3 regions of the Streptomyces sp. URMC 127 genome follow, and region 2 is predicted to be linked to each of the others. Evidence: predicted binding sites of a transcription regulator. Region 2 holds the regulator's gene; each other region holds the start of a gene.
The links. Region 2 encodes HrcA, which represses chaperone genes, less so after heat shock. Its sites were predicted from a motif close to TTNGCACTCNGNNNNNCNGAGTGCNAA; they were not measured.

Region 1 (7,836 bases), on a different contig from region 2:
AGACCGGGCCGCGGTTGGAGGCGACCACGATCGGAGCGCCGGCGGCCGGAGCGCCGGTGATCGATGCGTCGGTGATCGATGTGTCGGCGATCGATGTGGGGGGCACGTGCTCAGCGACCATGTGGCCAGCCTTGCCCCGGGGGGAACCGCTCAAACGTACGCTTACGCGGCGTGCCGCTTCGCGTACTCGGGTATTCCGGCCATCGGCGGCCGCTCCTCCGTGTCCACCGCGTACGTCCTCGGAGCGAAGCCTTCCGGGGTCCGTTCGAACTGCGTGAGCGCAGGCCGCACCAGGTGCCCGCGGGCCAGCCGGAGCTGGGCGGTGCGGTAGATCGCGGCGGCCATCCGGCCGAGCGCCTGCCCGTCCTGGTGGCGGTGCTTGCGCACGCCCACGTCCACCTGGGCCAGGGCGTCCAGCCCCACCGTGTGCAGCGCGTCCACCAGAAGGCCCAGTTCCACGCCGTAGCCGACGGGGAACGGCAGTTGTTCGAGCAGCGACCGGCGGGCCGCGTACTCGCCGCCCAGCGGCTGGACGAAGCCGGCCAGCTGCGGCCAGTGCAGGTTCAGCAGGGGCCGGGCCACGAGCTCGGTGACCCGGCCGCCCTGCCCGGCGGTCCCGGCGGAGCCGGGCACGTCGAACTCGGCGCCCAGCGGCCGGTCGTACATCGCCTTGACGAACTGCACGCCCGGATCGGTCAGCAGCGGGCCCACGATCCCCGAGACGAAGCCCGCCGAGAACTCGCGCAGGTCGGCGTCCACGAAGCACACGATGTCGCCGGTCGTCGCCAGCAGCGAGCGCCAGAGGACCTCGCCCTTGCCGGGCAGGGCGGGCAGGGCGGGCAGCAGCTCGTCGCGGTGCACCACCCGGGCCCCGGCCGCCGCGGCCACCTCGGACGTGCGGTCGGTGGAGCCGGAGTCCACGACCACCAGCTCGTCCACCAGCGGCACCGCGTCCGACATCAGCTCGCGGCGGATCACCGCCACGATCGCGCCCACCGTCGCCTCCTCGTTCAGCGCGGGGAGGACGACGCTCACCGTGGTACCGGATTCCCGTTTGGCAGCCAGAAGCACGTCGAGCGGACGATCAGCAGCGGACCAGGACCGCTCGGCCAGCCAGCGCTCCACCTCTTCCAGCACGTGTACGACTCCTCGTTGTGACGCATCTCGCGGTGCGGACGGCCCTCTCAACGGACCGTCGCTTCCGTTACAGTCTTGAACAACGCGGACCGCCGTCGTATGTCGGGGTCGCCGCGTGCCACAAACGCCTGGGCCCCGCCCAGCGCCATACCGCTCATCCAGAGGGGCAGAGGGACACGGCCCGTTGAAGCCCCGGCAACCCTCCAGCCGGTCTCGGTCATCCGACGCGAGGCTCCCGGCGGGGAAGGTGCCAATTCCGTCTCGCGGCGACGTCCGCCGCGAGGAAGATGAGGAGAAAGGGCCTCGCCTCCATGGCTGTGCAGTCTGTTGAACCCTCTACCACTTCTGTGGACCTCGGACCCGCCGCCGCGCTGTCCTGCCGCGAGTGCGGGGAGCGCTTCCCCCTCGGACCCGTCTTCGCCTGCGCCCTGTGCTTCGGCCCGCTCGAAGTCGCCTACGACCTGCCGGCAGGCGACCCCGAGGCCCTGCGGCAGCGGATCGAGGCCGGCCCCGCGAACATCTGGCGGTACGCCCCGCTGCTGCCCGTACCCGCCGGCGTCGCCGCCAAGCCGAATCTCAACCCCGGCTTCACCAAGCTCGTCCAGGCGGACAACCTCGCCCGCGGACTCGGCGTGACCGGCGGCCTGTACGTCAAGGACGACTCCGGCAACCCGACGCACTCCTTCAAGGACCGGGTGGTCGCGATCGCCGTCGAGGCCGCCCGCGCCTTCGGCTTCACGACGCTGTCCTGCTCGTCGACCGGCAACCTCGCCGGGGCCGTCGGGGCCGCGGCCGCCCGGGCCGGCTTCAAGTCCTGCGTGTTCATCCCGCACGACCTGGAGGCCGGGAAGGTCGTCATGGCCGCGGTGTACGGCGGCGACCTCGTCGGCATCGAAGGCACGTACGACGACGTCAACCGCTTCTGCAGCGAGCTGATCGGCGATCCGCTGGGCGAGGGCTGGGGCTTCGTCAACGTCAACCTCCGGCCGTACTACGGCGAGGGCTCCAAGACGCTCGCCTACGAGATCTGCGAGCAGCTCGGGTGGCGGCTGCCGGACCAGATCGTGGTGCCGATCGCCTCCGGCTCCCAGCTCACGAAGATCGACAAGGGGCTGAAGGAGCTCATCGCCCTCGGGCTGGTCGAGGACCGGCCGTACAAGATCTTCGGGGCGCAGGCGGAAGGGTGCTCGCCGGTCTCCCGCGCGTACAAGGAGGGGCACGACGTGGTGCGGCCGGTAAAGCCGGACACGATCGCCAAGTCGCTCGCCATCGGCAACCCGGCGGACGGGCCGTACGTGCTGGACATCGCGCGGCGGACGGGCGGGGCGGTGGAGGACGTCACGGACGAGGAGATCGTCGAGGCGATCCGGTTGCTCGCGCGGACGGAGGGGATCTTCGCGGAGACGGCGGGTGGGGTGACGGTCGGGGTGACGCGGAAGCTGATCGAGAGCGGTCTGCTCGATCCGTCGCTCACGACCGTCGTGCTCAACACCGGAGACGGGCTCAAGACGCTCGACGCCGTTGCGGCGGGGCCGACCGCGACGATCCGGCCGTCGTTGGAGGCGTTCCGCGCCGCGGGGCTTGCTGCCGTCTGACATCTGCGGGCCGGTTGTGCCCACCCGTGCCGCCCCAGCGGCACGACTGCCCACAACTCTCTGGAGGCTTTCCCGTGAGCGTTACCGTTCGTATTCCTACCATCCTGCGCACCTACACCGGCGGTAAGGCCGAAGTGTCCGCCCAGGGTGCGACCCTCTCCGAGGTCATCGCTGATCTTGAGGGCCGCCACACCGGCATCGCCGCCCGCGTCCTCGACGACAACGGCAAGCTGCGCCGGTTCGTGAACGTCTACGTCAACGACGACGACGTCCGCTTCGAACAGGGGCTGCAGACGCCCACCCCCGACGGCTCCTCCGTCTCCGTGATCCCGGCCGTCGCCGGCGGCTGAGGTTTCACAGGGTTCCTCCGTTATTGCCGCACCTCCTTCCCGGAATCGCCCCGGCCGCAGTAGCGGACGGGGCGATTCCGGCTGTTGAGCGCGATACAGTTGGGGCGATCCCCGCCCGGCGTCAGTGCCGAACGCATATGAGAACCCGTCAAGTTGTGCGCGAAGTGTGTGCACGAAATGCCGGGTTGGTTGTGTTTTTCCCGGCCCGACTTGCCCCGAAATACCCGGAGTTCGGGCGATTTTCTCGATCGGCCACGCCCGGAATTCTCGTCCGAGTGACCTGTTGCAGACGGCATCCGTGCAGATACATTCAGCCGCGGTCGACGCGTTCCGGCGCACACCCACTGGGCTGCCAGGGGTGAGGTCTGACCCGGGTCCGCGAAGTGCGGTCCTGTGCAAGGGCCAGTAATAGGGGAGTTAGGCATGGCTCAGGGCACCGTCAAGTGGTTCAACGCGGAGAAGGGCTACGGCTTCATCGCGGTCGACGGTGGTGCGGATGTGTTCGTCCACTACAGCGCGATTCAGATGGACGGCTACCGCACCCTCGAGGAGGGTCAGCGGGTCGAGTTCGAGATCTCGCAGGGCCAGAAGGGGCCGCAGGCGGACATGGTGAAGCTGCAGGCGGTCTGACGCGGCGCATCGACCACCGGCTCGCTCGGTTTGCGGAGGGGTCCGCACCTCATCGAGGTGCGGGCCCCTCGCGCGTGTGCGGGGCGGGCGGAGTGGGTACGGCTGCTGCCCGGGGCTCCCTGCCGCCGCGGTTTCCCGGCTTCCCGGTCCCCGTGGGCGTGACCGTCTCCCCGAGGCGCTTGCACTCTCCCTGGTCGAGTGCTAATCATTGGGCTTAGCACTCTCCGAGTGAGAGTGACAGATTTGGACCGTCGGTGAGGTCGGCGGTCCGGGCGGGGCAAGGAACCGCCCGGGCACGCAGGCCGTCCGTCGCGGGCGCCAGCGCGGTCCGGAGCAGTCTCCACCCCGTCCTGGGAGGACCACTTCACATGGCCAAGATCATCGCGTTCGACGAGGAGGCACGGCGCGGTCTCGAGCGCGGGATGAACCAGCTCGCCGACGCCGTCAAGGTCACCCTCGGCCCCAAGGGCCGGAACGTCGTCCTCGAGAAGAAGTGGGGCGCCCCCACGATCACCAACGATGGTGTCTCCATCGCCAAGGAGATCGAGCTCGAGGACCCGTACGAGAAGATCGGCGCCGAGCTGGTCAAGGAGGTCGCGAAGAAGACGGACGACGTCGCCGGTGACGGCACGACGACCGCGACCGTCCTCGCCCAGGCGCTCGTCCGCGAGGGTCTGCGCAACGTGGCCGCCGGCGCCAACCCGATGGCCCTGAAGCGCGGCATCGAGAAGGCCGTCGAGGCCGTCTCCGCCGCCCTGCTCGAGCAGGCCAAGGACGTGGAGACCAAGGAGCAGATCGCCTCCACCGCCTCCATCTCCGCCGCCGACACCCAGATCGGCGAGCTCATCGCCGAGGCCATGGACAAGGTCGGCAAGGAAGGCGTCATCACCGTCGAGGAGTCCCAGACCTTCGGTCTGGAGCTGGAGCTCACCGAGGGTATGCGCTTCGACAAGGGCTACATCTCGGCGTACTTCGCCACCGACATGGAGCGTATGGAGGCCTCCCTCGAGGACCCGTACATCCTGATCGTCAACTCGAAGGTCGGCTCGGTCAAGGACCTGCTGCCGCTCCTCGAGAAGGTCATGCAGTCCGGCAAGCCGCTGCTGATCATCGCCGAGGACGTCGAGGGCGAGGCCCTGTCGACCCTGGTCGTCAACAAGATCCGCGGCACCTTCAAGTCCGTCGCCGTCAAGGCCCCGGGCTTCGGCGACCGCCGCAAGGCCATGCTCGGCGACATCGCCATCCTCACGGGCGGCACGGTCATCTCCGAGGAGGTCGGCCTCAAGCTGGAGAACGCCGGTCTCGACCTGCTCGGCCGCGCCCGCAAGGTCGTCATCACCAAGGACGAGACGACCATCGTCGACGGTGCCGGTGACAGCGAGCAGGTCCAGGGCCGCGTCAACCAGATCCGCGCCGAGATCGAGAACAGCGACTCCGACTACGACCGCGAGAAGCTGCAGGAGCGTCTGGCGAAGCTGGCCGGCGGCGTGGCCGTCATCAAGGCCGGTGCCGCCACCGAGGTGGAGCTCAAGGAGCGCAAGCACCGCATCGAGGACGCCGTCCGCAACGCCAAGGCCGCCGTCGAGGAGGGCATCGTCGCCGGTGGTGGCGTGGCCCTGCTGCAGGCCTCCGCGGTCTTCGAGAAGCTGGAGCTCGAGGGCGACGAGGCCACCGGTGCCGCCGCCGTCAAGCTGGCCCTGGAGGCCCCGCTCAAGCAGATCTCGGTCAACGCCGGCCTCGAGGGCGGCGTCATCGTGGAGAAGGTGCGCAACCTGACCCCGGGCCACGGTCTGAACGCCGCGACCGGCGAGTACGTCGACATGATCGCCGAGGGCATCATCGACCCGGCCAAGGTCACGCGCTCCGCGCTGCAGAACGCCGCGTCCATCGCCGCGCTGTTCCTGACCACCGAGGCCGTCATCGCCGACAAGCCGGAGAAGGCCGCCGCGGCCGCTCCGGGCGGCATGCCGGGCGGTGACATGGACTTCTGATCCGCACCGGATCAGCTGTCCTGAGCAGTGCTGAGTGGTATTGACCACCAGCACTGAGCAGCACCGAGCAGTACGTGTCCGAGGGCGGCGCCCCCTGAAGAGGGGGTGCCGCCCTCGGGCCGTTTCAGGCGCCCGGGGCGCCCCGTTCGGCGTTCAGCTCGCGCAGCGACGCACGGCTCAGCCCGAACGCGTACGTCAGCACGAACCCCGCCGCGTAGCCGGTCAGCAGCCCCGCCCCGTAGACGGCCACCGCCCGGACGAGGCCGTGGCTGCCGCTCAGCAGCGGGAAGAGGGCCCAGCCCGACGGGCCGATCGCGGTCGAGCCGACCGGGTCGCCGAGCTGGCCCAGCAGCCCCACGAAGCCCCCGCCGAACGCCCCGCCCGCACACGCCGTGACGAACGGACGGCCCAGGGGGAGCGAGACGCCGTAGATCAGGGGCTCGCCGATGCCCAGGAGGGCGGCCGGGAGGGCGGAGCGGACCGTCCTGCGCACCGAGCCGTTGCGCGGCAGCCGCGCGTAGACCGCGAGGGCCGCGCCCACCTGGCCCGCGCCCGCCATCGCGAGGATCGGCAGGAGGACCGTGTGGCCCTGCTGCTCGATGAGCGTCGCGTGGACGGGGATGAGGGCCTGGTGCAGGCCCAGCATCACCAGGGGCAGGAACAGGCCGCCCAGGACGAAACCGGCCGCCGCGCCGCCGTTCGCCAGCAGCCGGTCGGTGAAGCCGCCGACGGCGCCGGCGGCCGCGCCCGCCGCGTACATCAGCCCGTAGAGCGTGGCCAGGCCCGCCACCAGGACCGTCACCGCCGGGGTGAGCAGCACGTCCAGGGCCTCGGGGACCCGGGCCCGGCACCAGCGTTCGACGTGCGCGGCGAGCAGGGCCGCGGCCAGCGCCCCGAGCACCCCGCCCTGGCCGGGGTGGAGCCGCTCGCCGAACGCGCTCACCCGCTCCACGCCCGGGAAGACGATGACCGCCGCGACGGCCCCGCCCAGGACCGGGGTGCCGCCGAACTCCTTGGCCGTGTTGTAGCCGACGAAGACGGCGATGAGCGACATGAAGCCCGACGCGCAGGCCGCCAGGGCGGCGGCGAGCGCGGGCAGCCGGTGCAGGTTGGCGAGCAGGCCGGCCAGGCCCGCCACGACGCCGCAGCCGATCAGGGCCGGGATCAGCGGCACGAAGATCTGCGCGATCCGGCGCAGGAACCGCTTCACCGGCGTCGCGTTGCGGGCCCTGTGCCCGGCCCGGATGGCCGCGCCGCGCTCGGCCAGCGCCTGTGCGGTGACGGGCTCCAGGTGCCGCGCGAGCTCCGGCGCGACCTTGGCCACCGCGCCCGGACCGAGGACGATCTGCAGCGCCGGGCCGTCCTCCACCACGCCCAGGACCCCCGGCAGGGCGCGCAGTTCGGTGCGGCGGACGGCCGAGGGGTCCAGGACGGTTACGCGCAGGCGCGTCATGCAGTTCGTGACGGACGTGAGGTTGCCGGCGCCGCCGAGGAGGGGGAGGAGGGCGGCCGCGGTGGTGTCGCGGCCCCCCTCCCGCGCCCCCGGCGGGTCGTCGACCGGGGCCACGGCGCTAGCCCCCCGCCGCGCGGAGCGCCGTGCGCAGGTGGCCGCCGGACTCGGTGAGCAGACGGGTGGCCGTGCGGCCGTCGACGCCGCCCAGGACCACGAGGATCGCGTTCTTCACCTCGCCGCCGGTCTCCGTCAGGGCGTCCTCTATCTCCCGCTCCGAGGCGCCGGTGGCGAGGGCGACGATGTGCCGGGAGCGGGCGCGCAGCTTGTCGTTGGAGGCCCGCACGTCCACCATCAGGTTCCCGTACGTCTTGCCGAGCCGGATCATGGTGATCGTCGAGAGCATGTTGAGGACGAGCTTCTGGGCGGTGCCGGCCTTCAGCCGGGTGGAGCCCGTGAGCAGCTCGGGCCCGGTGACGACCTCGATGGCGTGCTCGGCGGCCCGGCCCAGCTCCGAACCGGCGTTGCAGGCCAGGCCGATGGTCAGCGCCCCGGCCGCGCGGGCGTGTTCGACGGCCCCGACGGCGTACGGGGTGCGGCCGGAGGCGGAGACGCCGACGACGGTGTCGGCCGGGCCGATGCCGAGTGCGGCCAGATCGCCCGCGGCCAGCTCCCTGCTGTCC
Region 2 (7,836 bases):
CCGGCATCCACATCCTGGAGGGCTACGGCCTCACCGAGACCAGCGCCGCCAGCTTCGTCAACCCCGGCGAGGCCTACCGCACCGGCACGGTCGGCAAGCCGCTGCCCGGCACCGAGGTCCGCATCGCCGACGACGGCGAGATCCTCCTGCGCGGCCCCGGCGTCATGGCCGGCTACCACCGCCTGCCCGAGAAGACCGCCGAGGTCCTGGAGAGCGACGGCTGGTTCCACACCGGCGACATCGGCGAGCTGTCCCCCGACGGCTACCTGCGCATCACCGACCGCAAGAAGGACCTGATCAAGACCTCGGGCGGCAAGTACGTCGCACCGACCGAGATCGAGGGCCGGTTCAAGGCCCTGTGCCCCTTCGTCTCCAACGCCGTCGTGCACGGCGCCGACCGCAACTACTGCACCGCTCTGATCGCCCTCGACGAGCCCACCCTCATGGCCTGGGCCGCCGAGCACGACCTGGCCGGCAAGACCTACGCCGAGGTCGTCGCCGACCCGCGGACCGTCGAGCTCGTGGAGGGCTACGTACAGCGGGTCAACGAGGGCCTCCAGCGCTGGCAGACGATCAAGAAGTTCCGGCTGCTGCCGCGCGACCTGGACGTCGAGCACGGCGAGCTCACCCCGAGCCTGAAGCTCAAGCGGCCGGCGGTCGAGCGGCGCTACCAGCACCTGATCGACGAGATGTACGAGGGCGCCCGGGAGAAGTAGAGCCGGCCGCGGTCGCTCCGGAGCCGGCCGGCGGTCGCCGAGGAGCCTGCCGGCGGTCGCTGAGCAGCCTGCCGGATGCTCTCCGGCATCGCTGGCCGGGTCCCGCAGGCTCCCGGCCGGGTGCCCTCCGGCTCGCCGGCCGGTCCGCTCCGGCGATGCCGGACAATGGACCCATGCCTTCCGTACTGCCTGACGGCGAACCCGTGCCCGAGGACGGGGCCCTGCCCCGCCACGCCCTCACCGGCGCCGGGCAGCGGCCGCTCGGGTTCTACCTGCACGTGCCCTACTGCGCGACGCGCTGCGGGTACTGCGACTTCAACACGTACACCGCGAGCGAGCTGCGCGGCTCCGGCGGCGCGCTCGCCTCGCGGGACAACTACGCCGAGACGGTCGAGCAGGAGATCCGTCTCGCACGGAAGGTCCTGGGCGACGACCCGCGCCCCGTCGAGACCGTCTTCGTCGGCGGCGGCACGCCCACCCTGCTGCCCGCCGCCGGCCTCGTGCGGATGCTGGCCGCGATCCGCGACGAGTTCGGCCTCGCCGACGGCGCGGAGATCACCACCGAGGCGAACCCCGAGTCCGTCGACCCGCGCTACCTCGCCGAGCTGCGCGAGGGCGGCTTCAACCGGATCTCCTTCGGCATGCAGAGCGCCCGGCAGCACGTCCTGAAGATCCTCGACCGCACGCACACCCCGGGCCGCCCCGAGGCGTGCGTCGCGGAGGCGCGCGCGGCCGGCTTCGAGCACGTCAACCTCGACCTGATCTACGGCACGCCGGGGGAGTCCGACGACGACTGGCGCGCCTCCCTGGACGCGGCCGTCGGCGCCGGGCCGGACCACGTCTCCGCGTACGCCCTGATCGTCGAGGAGGGCACCCAGCTCGCCCGCCGGATCCGCCGCGGCGAGGTCCCCATGACCGACGACGACGTCCACGCCGACCGCTACCTCATCGCCGAGGACGCGCTCACGGCCGCCGGCTTCTCCTGGTACGAGGTCTCCAACTGGGCCACGACCGATGCCGGCCGCTGCCGCCACAACGAGCTCTACTGGCGCGGCGCCGACTGGTGGGGCGCGGGCCCCGGTGCGCACTCCCACGTCGGCGGCGTGCGGTGGTGGAACGTCAAGCACCCGGGCGCGTACGCCCAGGCACTGGCCGAGGGCCGGTCGCCGGGCGCGGGCCGGGAGCTCCTCTCGGAGGAGGACCGGCGCGTGGAGCGGATCCTCCTCGAACTGCGCCTGGAGGAGGGCTGCCCGCTGTCGCTCCTGAAGCCGGCGGGCGCGTCGGCGGCCGCGCGGGCCCTGGCGGACGGCCTCCTGCGGCCGGAGGCGTACGAGCAGGGCCGTGCGGCGCTGACCCTCCGGGGACGGCTGCTGGCCGATGCGGTGGTGCGGGACCTGGTGGACTGAGTGCGGCCCGGTGGCCGGCTTGTGCCCACCCGTTCCGCCCTGCGGAACGACTGCCCACAAGCCGGCAGCCCCGGGAAACGGCCCTCCTAGGGGCCCACCGTCACAAAGTCGATCAGCTCCTCGACCCTCCCCAGCAACTCCGGCTCCAGGTCCTTGTACGACCGCACGCTCGAAAGGATCCGCTGCCAAGCGGCCCCCGTGTTCACCGGCCGCCACCCGAGCGCCTCGCACACCCCCGTCTTCCAGTCCAGCCCCCGCGGCACCCGCGGCCACTCCGGGATGCCCACGGAGGAGGGTTTGACCGCCTCCCACACGTCCACGTACGGGTGACCCACGACGAGGACGTGCTCGCCCGTCACCTCCGCCGCGATCCGCGACTCCTTCGAGCCGGGCACGAGGTGGTCCACGAGGACGCCCAGCCGCGCGTCGGGCCCGGGGGCGAAGGAGCGGACGATCGCCGGGAGGTCGTCGACGCCCTCCAGGTACTCCACGACGACGCCCTCGATGCGCAGGTCGTCGCCCCACACCCGCTCGACGAGCTCCGCGTCGTGCCGGCCCTCCACGTAGATGCGTCCGGCGCGAGCGACGCGTGCCCGCGCGCCCGGGACGGCGATCGAACCCGAGGCCGTCCGCGCGGGCCCCTGGGGCGTACGGGCCGCCGTGGGGCGCACGAGGGTGACGACGCGCCCCTCAAGGAGAAAGCCGCGCGGCTCCATCGGGAAGACGCGGTGCTTGCCGAAGCGGTCCTCCAGGGTGACGGTGGGCCCCTGGGCCGTCTTCTCGCACCGGATCACCGCCCCGCAGAACCCGGTGGTGACCTCTTCGACCACGAGATCGACGTCCGCAGGCACCTCGGGCGCGGGCTGCTGCTTCTTCCACGGAGGGGTGAGATCGGGACCGTACTGTCTGCTGCGCATGGAGATCATTCTTCCCGCGGCGCGTCGCGGTCAGCCGCCGGACAGCCGCACGGCCGGATAGCCGCACAGGCGGACAGCCGCACGTCACGCCGCACGTCACGCCGCACGTCACGACTCCCCGAAGCGCGCCGCCAAGGCGTCCCGCTGCGCCCGTACGAACGCCGCGTCCACCACCGCCCCGTGCCCCGGCACGTAGACCGCGCTCTCGCCGCCCAGCGCCAGCAGCCGGTCCAGGGCCGCGGGCCAGCGCCGGGGCAGGGCGTCCGGGCCCGCCTGGGGCTCGCCGGACTCCTCGACGACGTCCCCGCAGAAGACGACCTCGGGCGCCCCGCCGCGGCCCGCGACGAAGATCGCCAGGTCGTGCGCGGTGTGGGCGGGCCCGAGGTTGGCCAGCAGCGCCTGCCGCCCGCCGCCCAGGTCCAGCGTCAGCTCCCCGCTGACCGGGTGCCGGGGCACCACGAGCCGCTCGGCGGCCTCCGCCGCGGCCGCGGGCGCGAGCCCGTACCGCTCCGCGTCCAGGCGCAGCTCCTCGCGCTCGCGCCGCATCAGCTCGGCGGCGCCCACGGCCCCGTACACCTCCGCGCCCGGGAACGCGGCCGTGCCGAATACGTGGTCGAAGTGGGGGTGCGTAAGAGCGATATGCGTCACGCTCCGGCCGAAGAGCTCCCGCACGTCGTGCCCGAGCTCCGCCCCCTCCGCCACCGTCGACCCGGTGTCCACGAGCAGCACACCCGTACTGCCGACGATCACCCCTGCCGTGGCGTCCCACCCCGGCATTCGGCGGCGCGCGACCCCCGGCGCGAGCCGTTCCCACCGCGCTTCCGCCCCCTGGCCTTGCTGCCCGCTGTCCATACCAGGACGCTAGCGGGAGGGCGGTACGGTTGCCCGTCCGGCCGTGCGCGACGGGGGCACGGCGCGGACGGCTCTTGCCCTGCCTGTGGTGCACGGCCGTACACTGGCTGGAGGGCTTTGGCACTCGCCACCACTGAGTGCCAGGATCGGCCCCGTAAGACGGTCTGGACTTGGAGGTGCGCGCGATGCTGAGCGAACGCAGGCTCGAGGTGTTGCGCGCCATCGTCCAGGACTATGTGGGCACCGAGGAGCCCGTCGGCTCCAAGGCCCTCACCGAGCGGCACCGGCTGGGCGTCTCCCCGGCCACGGTGCGCAACGACATGGCCGCGCTGGAGGAGGAGGGCTTCATCGCCCAGCCGCACACCAGCGCCGGCCGCATCCCGACCGACAAGGGCTACCGGCTCTTCGTCGACCGGCTCGCGGGCGTCAAGCCCCTGTCGACCCCGGAGCGGCGCGCCATCCAGAACTTCCTGGACGGCGCCGTCGACCTGGATGACGTCGTGGGGCGCACGGTCCGCCTGCTGGCGCAGCTGACCCGGCAGGTCGCCGTGGTGCAGTATCCGTCGCTGACCCGTTCGACGGTGCGCCACGTGGAGCTGCTCTCGCTCGCGCCGGCCCGCGTCATGCTCGTTCTGATCACCGACACCGGGCGCGTCGAGCAGCGCATGATCGACTGCCCGGCCCCGATCGGGGAGAACTCGCTGGCGGACCTCCGCGCCCGGCTCAACAGCCGCGTCGTGGGCCGCCGGTTCACGGACGTGCCGCAGCTGGTCTCGGATCTCGCCGAGTCCTTCGAGCAGGAGGACCGCGGAACCGTTTCTACGGTGCTCGCCACCCTGCTGGAGACGCTCGTCGAGGAGACCGAGGAGCGTCTCATGATCGGCGGCACCGCCAACCTCACCCGTTTCGGGCACGACTTCCCCCTCACCATCCGCCCCGTGCTGGAGGCGCTGGAGGAGCAGGTCGTGCTGCTGAAGCTGCTGGGCGAGGCCACGGACTCCGGGATGACGGTCCGCATCGGTCACGAGAACGCTCACGAGGGACTGAACTCCACATCGGTCGTCGCCGTCGGCTACGGTTCGGGCGACGAGGCAGTCGCCAAACTCGGCGTGGTCGGACCGACCCGCATGGACTACCCCGGAACGATGGGAGCGGTACGCGCAGTGGCACGTTACGTCGGACAGATCCTGGCGGAGTCGTAAGTGGCCACGGACTACTACACGGTCCTGGGCGTACGGCGCGACGCCTCGCAGGACGAGATCAAGAAGGCCTTCCGCCGCCTCGCCCGCGAGCTGCACCCGGACGTCAACCCGGACCCGAAGACGCAGGAGCGGTTCAAGGAGATCAACGCCGCCTACGAGGTGCTCTCGGACCCGCAGAAGAAGCAGGTCTACGACCTCGGCGGCGACCCGCTCTCGGCGTCCGGCGGCGGTGGCGGGGCCGGTGGCTTCGGCGCGGGCTTCGGCAACTTCTCCGACATCATGGACGCCTTCTTCGGACAGGCGTCGCAGCGCGGCCCGCGCTCGCGCACCCGGCGCGGCCAGGACGCCATGATCCGTCTCGAAGTGACCCTCGACGAGGCCGCGTTCGGGACGACCAAGGAGATCCAGGTCGACACCGCCGTCGTCTGCACCACCTGCAGCGGCGAGGGCGCGGCCCCCGGCACCTCCGCCCAGACGTGCGACATGTGCCGCGGCCGCGGTGAGGTCTCGCAGGTCACCCGCTCCTTCCTCGGCCAGGTCATGACCTCCCGGCCGTGCCCGCAGTGCCAGGGCTTCGGCACGGTCGTGCCGACCCCCTGCCCGGAGTGCGCCGGCGACGGCCGCGTGCGCTCGCGGCGCACCCTCACCGTCAAGATCCCGGCCGGTGTCGACAACGGCACCCGGATCCAGCTCGCGGGCGAGGGCGAGGTCGGCCCCGGCGGCGGCCCCGCCGGCGACCTCTACGTCGAGATCCACGAGAAGCCGCACCCGATCTTCCAGCGCCGCGGCGACGACCTGCACTGCACGGTCACCATCCCGATGACGGCCGCGGCCCTCGGCACGAAGGTGCCGCTGGAGACGCTGGACGGCATCGAGGAGATCGACATCCGCCCGGGCACGCAGTCGGGCCAGTCGGTCCCGCTGCACCAGCGCGGTGTCACGCACCTGCGCGGCGGCGGCCGCGGCGACCTCGTCGTCCACGTCGAGGTGATCACCCCCAGCAAGCTGGACCCGCAGCAGGAGGATCTGCTGCGGCAGCTGGCGAAGCTGCGGGGCGAGGAGCGGCCGATGGGCGACTTCAAGCCGGGGCAGCAGGGGCTGTTTTCGCGGCTTAAGGATGTGCTCAACGGGCGCTGAGCGCCCGCAACGCTCGTAGTGATGATCACCGGACGGGCCCGTAGCAGACCCGTCCGGCGATCGTCGCCGCCTGTGACACGATGTGTGCATGGCTTACGAACCCAGGGTGGCTTCCGCGCTCGCCGGCCTGTGCCGGCACCCGGTCGTGCAGGCCCCCATGGCGGGCGGCGCCTCCGGGCCCGCCCTCGCGGCCGCGGTCTCCGAGGCGGGCGGCCTCGGGTTCCTGGCCGCCGGTTACAAGACGCCCGCGGCGATGTACGAGGAGATCAAGCAGCTCCGGGCCCGTACCGCCGCACCCTTCGGTGTGAATCTCTTCATGCCCCAGCCGCCCGCGGCCGACCCGGCCGCCGTCGAGGTCTACGCCGAGCAGCTCGCCGGCGAGTCCGCCTGGTACGAGACGCCGCTCGGCGACTGGGACCAGGGTTGCGACGACGCCTACGACGCCAAGCTCGCGATCCTCCTCGACGACCCCGTGCCGGTCGTCTCCTTCACCTTCGGCTGCCCGTCGGCCGAGGCCGTGGCCGCCCTCCGCGCCGCCGGCACGCTCACCGTCGTGACCGTGACCTCGGCCGCCGAGGCGCTGGCCGCCCGCGACGCCGGCGCGGACGCCGTGTGCGCCCAGGGCGTCGAGGCCGGCGGCCACCAGGGCACCCACCGCGACGACCCGCACGCCGACGGTACGGGCGCGGGCCTCGGCCTGCTCGCCCTGCTCGCCCAGGTCCGGGATGCCGTCGAGCTGCCCGTGATCGCCGCCGGCGGCCTGATGCGGGGCGAGCAGATAGCCGCCGTCCTCGCCGCGGGCGCCTGCGCCGCGCAGCTCGGCACCGCGTTCCTCGCCTGCCCCGAGTCCGGCGCGCACGCGCTGCACAAACAGGCCCTGACCGACCCGCTGTTCGGCGGTACGGAGCTGACCCGGGCCTTCTCGGGCCGCCCGGCCCGAGGGTTGGTGAACCGTTTCATCCGGGAACACGGCCCGTACGCCCCCGCCGCGTACCCCCAGGTGCACTACCTGACGGCGGGGCTGCGCAAGGCCGCGGCGGCGGCGGGCGACCCGCAGGCGATGAACCTGTGGGCGGGCCAGGGTCACCGCCTGGCGAGACCGCTGCCGGTGGCCGGGCTGCTGGCGACCCTCATGGGGGAACTGGAGGAGGCCCGGGGGAAGTTGAGCGAGATGCGAGGGAGCAAGTCATGACAGCGCCGGTGTTCCTGGTCGAGGAGGACGCCCTGACGGGGGTCTTCCCCGGTACGGTCTTCCCCCTCGACGGCCCGGAAGGGCGCCACGCCGTCTCCGTCCGCCGGCTCAGGGTCGGCGAGGAGATCGGGCTGACCGACGGTCAGGGCACGGCCGCCTTCGGCACCGTGGCCGCCGTCGAGGGCAAGGACCACCTGGACGTCGCCGTGACGTCCGTACGCTCCGAGCCGCTCCCCGAGCCCCGCATCACCGTCGTCCAGGCCCTGCCCAAGGGCGACCGCGGCGAGGTCGCCGTCGAGACGATGACGGAGACCGGCGTCGACGCCGTCGTGCCCTGGGCCGCCTCGCGCTGCATCACCCAGTGGAAGGGCGAGCGCGGACTTAAGTCCCTCGGCAAGTGGCGCGCAACGGCAC
Region 3 (7,836 bases), on a different contig from region 2:
CCGGGTCGACGAAGACCGCGTCGTAACCCGCGGTGCCGGTCTCGGTCACATCCGCGCAGCGCACCTCGATGAGCTCCGCGAGCCCCAGCGCCTCCGCGTTCGCGCGCGCGACCGCGCAGGTCAGCGGGTCGCGGTCGACCGCGAGGACGCGGATGCCCAGCCGGGCCAGCGCGATCGCGTCACCGCCGATGCCGCAGCACAGGTCCGCCACCGAGCGGACGCCCAGCGCGGCGAAGCGCGCCGCGCGGTAGTCCGCCACGGACCGGCGCGTCGACTGCTCCACGCCGTTCGGCGTGAAGAACATCCGGTACGCGTCCTCCGCCCCGAACTTCGCCACCGCCCGCTGCCTCAGCCGGGCCATGCCGAGCGCCGCCGAGACGAGCTCCGCGGGGTGGTCGCGGCGCAGCCGGGTCGCCGTGGCCAGCTCCTGGGCCGGGTCGTGGTCGCGCAGCCCGGCGAGCAGGCTCCGGCCCTCCTCGGTGAGGAGCGCCGCGAAGGCCGTGACGGGCGTCGTCTCGTTCGGTTCCGTCGGTTCCGCTGGTTCGTTCGGTTCGTTCTGTGCTGGCACCCGGTCATTCTTGCCCAGCCGTCCGGCAGGCCGCCCCTTCTGCCCGGCTTCTGCCCCCGCTTCCGCCCGGCTCGAACGGTCCGAACTCATGAACAACAATCGGACGTGTGAGCTCCCGTATATCCGGTCCCGTATCTGCCCGCGCCGCTGTCGCCGGCGCGCTCCTGCTGCCCCTCCTCCTCACCGGCTGCTTCGGTTCGTCCGGCGGCAGTGGCGGGAAGAAGGCGTCCGGCGCTCCCTCTTCCCGTACGGAATCCCCGGCTTCCCCTTCCCCCGCCGCTTCCTCGCAGCCGTCCGCCGACGCGGCCGCCTACCGCCGCTGGGGCCTCGACAAGCCCCTCGCCGCGCCCCCGGCCCCGCCCTCCGCCAAGCTGACCGACGGGCTGCGGGCCGGCGCCGCGCCCAAGGTGATCCGGCGCGTGCCGACCAGCGAGAAGGTCGTCTTCCTGACCTTCGACGACGGGGCGGAGAAGGACCCCGGGTTCGTGAAGATGGCCGAGGAGCTGAAGCTGCCCTTCACGATGTTCCTCACCGACGACATCGCCCGCGCGGGCACCGGCTACGGCTACTTCGAGAAGCTCCGCGGCGAGGGCGGCCGCAACAGCATCAACAACCACACCCTCTCCCACCCCAACCTGCGCACCCTTTCCGCCGAGGCCCAGCAGCGCGAGATCTGCGGGCAGCAGGACGTCCTGGAGAAGCGGTACGGCAGCAAGCCGCCGCTCTTCCGCCCGCCCTACGGCAATTACAACGACGCCACCCTCGCCGCGGCCGGCAGCTGCGGGGTGAAGGCGCTGGTGCTGTGGGAGGCGACGATGCAGATCAACGACATGCGCTACGCGCAGGGCGGGGAGCTGCGCCCCGGCGACATCGTCCTCGCCCACTTCCGCGGGCCTTCGGAGCTCAAGGGCACGACGATGACCAAGATGGTCGCCAACATGCTGCGCAGCATCGAGCGCCAGGGCTTCACCGTGGCGCGCCTGGAGGACTACGTATAGGCCGGGCAGGGGCCGGACCGGGCGCATGGAGCGCGCCCGCCCCGTACCTCGGAATCCGGAGGATTACGACGCGTCGCCCGAGGGAAGATCCACCTCCGCGCCGCCCCCGGGCCCGGCACGGCGGGCGCGTACGCCGCCCGGCCGGGTGCGCACCCCCAGGGGTGAACGGGCAAGCTCGCCGCACGGCGAATTGGCACTCCGCTTGACCGAGTGCTAACCGCGTCATAGTCTCGGCTCCGTTGGCACTCTCCACCCGGGAGTGCCAAACACAGCGACGGGCAGAATCCGGCACCCGCGACGACGGATCCTCCTGGTCGCCACCTCAGACAGATAACCCCGTGAATCTCCGAAGGGGGAGGTCGGATCGTGACGACCGCCAGCTCCAAGGTTGCCATCAAGCCGCTCGAGGACCGCATCGTGGTCCAGCCGCTCGACGCCGAGCAGACCACGGCCTCTGGCCTGGTCATCCCGGACACCGCCAAGGAGAAGCCCCAGGAGGGCGTCGTCCTGGCCGTGGGCCCGGGCCGCTTCGAGGACGGTCAGCGTCTTCCGCTCGACGTGAACGTCGGCGACGTCGTGCTCTACAGCAAGTACGGCGGCACCGAGGTGAAGTACAACGGTGACGAGTACCTCGTCCTCTCGGCCCGCGACGTGCTCGCGATCATCGAGAAGTAATTCACCCCGTTTGTTGTGACCTGCGCCCTGGTTCCCGTGTGTGTATGCCGCCGGGGTCCGGGGCGCGGTTCGTTTGAGAGGACTTGAAGCAAGCCATGGCGAAGATCCTGAAGTTCGACGAGGACGCCCGTCGTGCCCTCGAGCGCGGTGTCAACAAGCTGGCCGACACGGTCAAGGTGACGATCGGCCCCAAGGGCCGCAACGTCGTCATCGACAAGAAGTTCGGCGCCCCGACCATCACCAACGACGGCGTCACCATCGCCCGCGAGGTCGAGATCGAGGACCCGTACGAGAACCTGGGCGCCCAGCTCGTCAAGGAGGTGGCGACCAAGACCAACGACATCGCGGGTGACGGCACCACCACCGCGACCGTCCTGGCCCAGGCGCTGGTCCGCGAGGGTCTGCGCAACGTCGCCGCCGGCGCCTCCCCGGCCGCCCTGAAGAAGGGCATCGACGCCGCGGTCAAGGCCGTCTCCGAGGAGCTCCTCGCGACCGCCCGCCCGATCGACGACAAGGCCGACATCGCCGCCGTCGCCGCCCTGTCCGCCCAGGACAAGCAGGTCGGCGAGCTCATCGCCGAGGCGATGGACAAGGTCGGCAAGGACGGTGTCATCACCGTCGAGGAGTCCAACACCTTCGGCCTGGAGCTGGACTTCACCGAGGGCATGGCCTTCGACAAGGGTTACCTGTCGCCCTACATGGTCACCGACCAGGAGCGCATGGAGGCCGTCCTCGAGGACCCGTACATCCTCATCCACCAGGGCAAGATCTCCTCCATCCAGGACCTGCTGCCCCTGCTGGAGAAGATCATCCAGGGTGGTTCCTCCAAGCCGCTGCTGATCATCGCCGAGGACGTCGAGGGCGAGGCCCTCTCCACCCTCGTCGTCAACAAGATCCGCGGCACCTTCAACGCCGTGGCCGTCAAGGCCCCGGGCTTCGGCGACCGCCGCAAGGCGATGCTGGGCGACATGGCCACCCTGACCGGCGGCACCGTCGTCGCCGAGGAGGTCGGCCTCAAGCTCGACCAGGTCGGCCTGGACGTGCTCGGCACCGCCCGCCGCGTGACCATCACCAAGGACGACACGACGATCGTCGACGGTGGCGGCAACTCCGCCGACGTCGAGGGCCGCGTCGCCCAGATCAAGGCCGAGATCGAGGCCACGGACTCCGACTGGGACCGCGAGAAGCTCCAGGAGCGCCTCGCCAAGCTCGCCGGCGGCGTCTGCGTCATCCGCGTGGGTGCGGCCACCGAGGTCGAGCTCAAGGAGAAGAAGCACCGTCTGGAGGACGCCATCTCCGCGACCCGCGCCGCGGTCGAGGAGGGCATCGTCTCCGGTGGCGGCTCCGCGCTCGTCCACGCCGTCAAGGTGCTCGAGGGCAACCTGGACAAGCAGGGCGACGAGGCCACCGGTGTCGCCGTCGTCCGCCGCGCCGCCGTCGAGCCGCTGCGCTGGATCGCCGAGAACGCCGGCCTCGAGGGCTACGTCATCACCTCCAAGGTGGCCGAGCTCGACAAGGGCCAGGGCTTCAACGCCGCCACCGGCGAGTACGGCGACCTGGTGAAGGCCGGCGTCATCGACCCGGTCAAGGTCACCCGCTCCGCCCTGGAGAACGCCGCCTCCATCGCCTCCCTGCTGCTCACGACCGAGACCCTGGTCGTCGAGAAGAAGGAAGAGGAGGAGGCCGAGGCCGGTCACGGCCACGGTCACTCGCACTGACCCCGCGCCGCTCGGCGGCTGCGATCCGGAGCCCGGCACCCCTGGTGGGTGCCGGGCTCCGGCCGTTTTACGGGGCCTGCTGCGGCTGTTCGCCCTCACACCGGGCCCGACTCCAGCTGCCGCTTCAGGCCCGCCATGTCGTAGATCCACCAGCCCTCGGCGATCTTCCCGGCGGCGAAGCAGAAGGTGGTGGTGCCCTCCATGCTCACTTCCTGGCCGGTGGGCTGATGGCCCATGAAGTCGCCGTGGTGGGTGCCGCGCCAGGTCCAGCGGGTGGCGACCTCGTCGCCCTCGGCGAGCTGGGAGCGGAGGGTGAAGGCGAAGTCGAAGGCGTCCCGCCAGCCCTCGACGTCGGAGCGCAGGGCGTCCAGGCCGACGGCGACGGGTTCCTCCCTGCCGATGTCGTGGTCGCGGTAGCCGGCGGCGAAGAGCTCGTCGATCAGGGCGAGATTGCCGTCCCGCGCCACCTCTTCGAAGAAGCGGCGGGCGGCGGCCTTGTTCGCCTGCTCGTCCCGCCGGTCGCCCGCCCCCTCGCCCCGCCGGTCGTCCGCCTGCTCGCTCAGCCGTTCGTCGCGGACGACGTCGAGGTCGGTGAAGGACGGCTTCACGTCGCAGAGCGCGACCATCTCGGCGAAGATCCGGTCGGTCTCGGGGAGATTCGAGTTGCGGGCCGCGGCCTCGCGGGACGGGAACTCCACGATCTCCACGTAGTGGCCGTCCTGCGCGCAGTCCTTGCCCACGACCGCGTGGGTGGCGGTCCGCTTGCCCTCGGTCGCGGCGACCCAGTCGTCCATCAGCCGGCTCATGTCCTCGTACCGGCTCGTCCTACAGTCGATGATCTGTACGAATGTCATGGCGCCTCCCGGGTGATATGTCCAGGTTAGTCCTGGGGGATCACCCGGGAGGAGGGGATCTCCCGCGCGCTACTTCGGCCCGTACTTGCGGCCCGTCGTCGACGACGCCCGCGACACCACCCTGCGCGGCGCCAGCTTCATCAGCCCGGTCATGGCCTTGTACCGCGGGTCGGGCACCGACAGCGTCTTGCCCTGCGACAGGTCGCGCAGCGCCGCCGTCACCACCTTGTCGGCGTCCAGCCACAGCCAGCCCGGCACGTTGTCCGTGCCCATGCCCGCCCGCTGGTGGAACTCGGTCCGCACGAAGCCGGGGCACAGCGCCATCAGCCGCACCCCGCTCCCGGCCAGGTCGCGCGCGGCGCCCTGGGTGAACTGCACGACCCAGGACTTGCTCGCGCCGTACGTGCCGCGGGGGACGAACGCGGCCACCGACGCCACGTTGATCACCGCGCCGCGCTTGCGCTCGCGCATCCCCTCGGCCGCCGCGGACGTCAGCCGCAGCACCGCCTCGCAGTGCACCTTGAGCATGGTGAGCTCATCGGCGAGGGACACCTCCAGGTAGCCGCCCTTGTTGCCGAAGCCGGCATTGTTGACCAGCAGGTGCACCGGGCGCTCGCGGTCGCGCAGCCGGGCCTCCACCGCCTCGATGCCCTCGTCCTCGGAGAGGTCCGCCGGGAGGACCTCCGCTTCCACGCCGTGCCGGTCGTGGAGCTCGGTCGCGTACCGGCCGAGCCGCTCCTCGTCGCGGGCCACCAGGACGAGGTCGTGCCCGTCGCTCGCCAGGCGGCGCGCGAACGCGGCGCCGATCCCGGCCGTCGCCCCTGTGATCAAAACAGTCGTCATACCGGCACCGTAGAGCCCGGCGGACGCGCGTGCCGGTGCGGTACGGCGATTTGACGATGGGTCGGGCGCTGATTGACGGTCCCCGGGCGGCGTACCGGGACGCTTCGGGCGGGCGTCCCGGCGCCGCCGGCTCGCGCCGGACCGGCTGCCCGGCCCGCCCTCAGGAGCCCACGAGGCTCGCCTCGTACGCCAGGGCCTTCTCGCGCGTACCGGCGGGAAGGGCATCCCCGGCTGCCAGAACGCCCGGCAGGAGGGACCGGTCGCTCGTGCGGGCGCGGAAGACGTAGGAGACCGTCACCTCGTGCCCGGGGCGGTGGACGACGGTGACCGCGTCGCCCGCGCGGATCTCGCCCGGCTCAATCACCCGAAGGTAGGCGCCGGGGGCTGCCTCCTGGGTGAACCGCTTGATCCAGCCCGCCTCCCCCAGCCAGTCGGCGAACGTGCGGCAGGGGATGCGGGGCCCGCTCACCTCCAGCAGCAGATCGGGGCCGACGCGCCAGCGCTCACCTATCCGGGCGCCGTTGACGTCGACCCCGGCAGTGGTGAGGTTCTCGCCGAAGGAGCCGCTGGGCAGGGGGCGGCCGAGCTCCCGCTCCCAGCGGTCCAGGTCCTCGCGCGCGAACGCGTACACCGCCTGGTCGTCCCCGCCGTGGTGGCGCAGGCTGACGATCGTGTCGCCCGCGAGGCCGCTGCCGCCCGTGCCCCTCGGGCCGGGCGCGGTCACGGCGACCGGGCCGGCGACGGGACGCTTGTCGATCGCGGTGGCCAGGCCGGCCCCGAAGCCGGGCGCACCCGGGATGTCCGCCGTAGCGGGGCGGCCCACGTTCACGGAGAGCAAGTTCATGTACAGAGAGTAGTCGACGGCAACCCAAAGGCGCCAGGGGCTATTTCGCCGCGCCCCCAAGGTGGCCTTATGCTCGCCCTATGATCGAGGCTCGTCATCTGAGGGTGCTGCGCGCGGTGGCCCAGACCGGTTCGTTCTCGGCCGCGGCCCGGGAGCTGGGCTGCACCCAGCCCGCCGTCAGCCAGCAGATGAAGGCCCTGGAGCAGTCGACGGGCACGCCGCTGCTGGTGCGCACGGGCCGCGAGATGCGCCTCACCCAGGCCGGTACGGCCCTCGTCCGGCACGCCTCCGGCATCCTGGCCGGGCTGACCGCGGCCGAGGAGGAGATCGCGGCCATCGCCGGGCTGCGCGCGGGCCGGGTGCGGCTGGTGTCCTTCCCCAGCGGCAGCTCGACGCTCGTGCCGGGCGCGCTCGCGCAGATGCGGGCGGCGCACCCGGGCACCGAGATCTCCCTGGTCGAGGCCGAGCCGCCGCGCTCGGTGGAGATGCTGCGCGACGGCGAGTGCGAGATCGCGCTGGCCTTCCGCTATCCCGACGTGCGCGGCTCGGACCCGGCCGCGGGCGCGGAGTGGGAGGACCTCGTGGTCCGCCCGCTGCTGACCGACCGCCTCATCGGCGTCGTCCCGGAGGGCCACCGGCTGGCGGGAGCGGACCGGATCGGCATCACCGACCTGGCCGAGGAGCCCTGGATCGCGGGCTGCCCGCGCTGCCGGCGGCATCTGGTGGAGGTCTGCGAGAGCGCGGGCTTCACCCCGCGGATCGACTTCGCGACGGACGACTACCCGGCGGTGTTCGGCCTGGTGGGGGCGGGGCTGGGCGTCGCGGTCATGCCGGAGCTGGCGCTGGAGTCCGTACGCCCCAAGGGCGCGCGGACGGTTCCCGTGGAGCCCGCCGTGCACCGGGAGATCGTCGCCCTGACCCTGCCGGACCTGGCGCGGGTGCCGGCGGTGGACGCGATGCTGGACAGACTGGCGGGCACGGCCGGCCGCTGAGCCACGACCGCGGCAGCGGGAACGCAGGCCGGCCGGGCCGGCGGGCGGCGGGCGTGCTCGCGCGGCGGCCGGGCGCCGGGGGCCGCCGGGCGCTACGTCCGCGGGGCGCGGCCGCGGGCGCGCTTACGAGCCGGCCGCGGCGATGGCTCGGTGTCGCGCGCGGCCCATCAGCTCCTCGCGCTCGTCCTCGGTGAGGCCGCCCCACACGCCGTAGGGCTCCCGTACGGCCAGCGCGTGCGCCGCGCATTCCGCGCGCACCGGGCAGCGCATGCACACCTCTTTCGCCGAGGTCTCGCGGGCGCTGCGGGCGGCGCCGCGCTCGCCCTCCGGGTGGAAGAACAGCG

Region 1: the regulator HrcA is predicted to act here: its motif matches at 3,891-3,917, upstream of groL (chaperonin GroEL).
Region 3: the regulator HrcA is predicted to act here: its motif matches at 1,757-1,783, upstream of groES (co-chaperone GroES).

The regions. Positions count from the first base shown of each region.
Region 1 is NZ_JBPQTW010000026.1:13,670-21,505, reverse strand. It holds gene ACSNOH_RS09155 (alpha,alpha-trehalose-phosphate synthase (UDP-forming)) at 1-121, opposite strand, end outside; gene ACSNOH_RS09150 (glucosyl-3-phosphoglycerate synthase) at 163-1,137, opposite strand; SAM riboswitch class I at 1,289-1,431, shown strand; gene thrC (threonine synthase) at 1,449-2,732, shown strand; gene ACSNOH_RS09140 (MoaD/ThiS family protein) at 2,807-3,082, shown strand; gene ACSNOH_RS09135 (cold-shock protein) at 3,506-3,712, shown strand; gene groL (chaperonin GroEL) at 4,081-5,703, shown strand; gene ACSNOH_RS09125 (PTS transporter subunit EIIC) at 5,828-7,270, opposite strand; gene murQ (N-acetylmuramic acid 6-phosphate etherase) at 7,275-7,836, opposite strand, start outside.
Region 2 is NZ_JBPQTW010000098.1:3,914-11,749, forward strand. It holds gene ACSNOH_RS19850 (AMP-dependent synthetase/ligase) at 1-716, shown strand, start outside; gene hemW (radical SAM family heme chaperone HemW) at 890-2,122, shown strand; gene ACSNOH_RS19860 (DUF3097 domain-containing protein) at 2,209-3,039, opposite strand; gene ACSNOH_RS19865 (MBL fold metallo-hydrolase) at 3,148-3,891, opposite strand; gene hrcA (heat-inducible transcriptional repressor HrcA) at 4,077-5,093, shown strand; gene dnaJ (molecular chaperone DnaJ) at 5,094-6,230, shown strand; gene ACSNOH_RS19880 (nitronate monooxygenase) at 6,319-7,422, shown strand; gene ACSNOH_RS19885 (16S rRNA (uracil(1498)-N(3))-methyltransferase) at 7,419-7,836, shown strand, end outside.
Region 3 is NZ_JBPQTW010000071.1:16,143-23,978, forward strand. It holds gene ACSNOH_RS17005 (THUMP-like domain-containing protein) at 1-463, opposite strand, end outside; gene ACSNOH_RS17010 (polysaccharide deacetylase family protein) at 676-1,566, shown strand; gene groES (co-chaperone GroES) at 1,933-2,241, shown strand; gene groL (chaperonin GroEL) at 2,337-3,959, shown strand; gene ACSNOH_RS17025 (ester cyclase) at 4,055-4,813, opposite strand; gene ACSNOH_RS17030 (SDR family NAD(P)-dependent oxidoreductase) at 4,883-5,656, opposite strand; gene ACSNOH_RS17035 (MOSC domain-containing protein) at 5,817-6,500, opposite strand; gene ACSNOH_RS17040 (LysR family transcriptional regulator) at 6,581-7,492, shown strand; gene ACSNOH_RS17045 (WhiB family transcriptional regulator) at 7,616-7,836, opposite strand, start outside.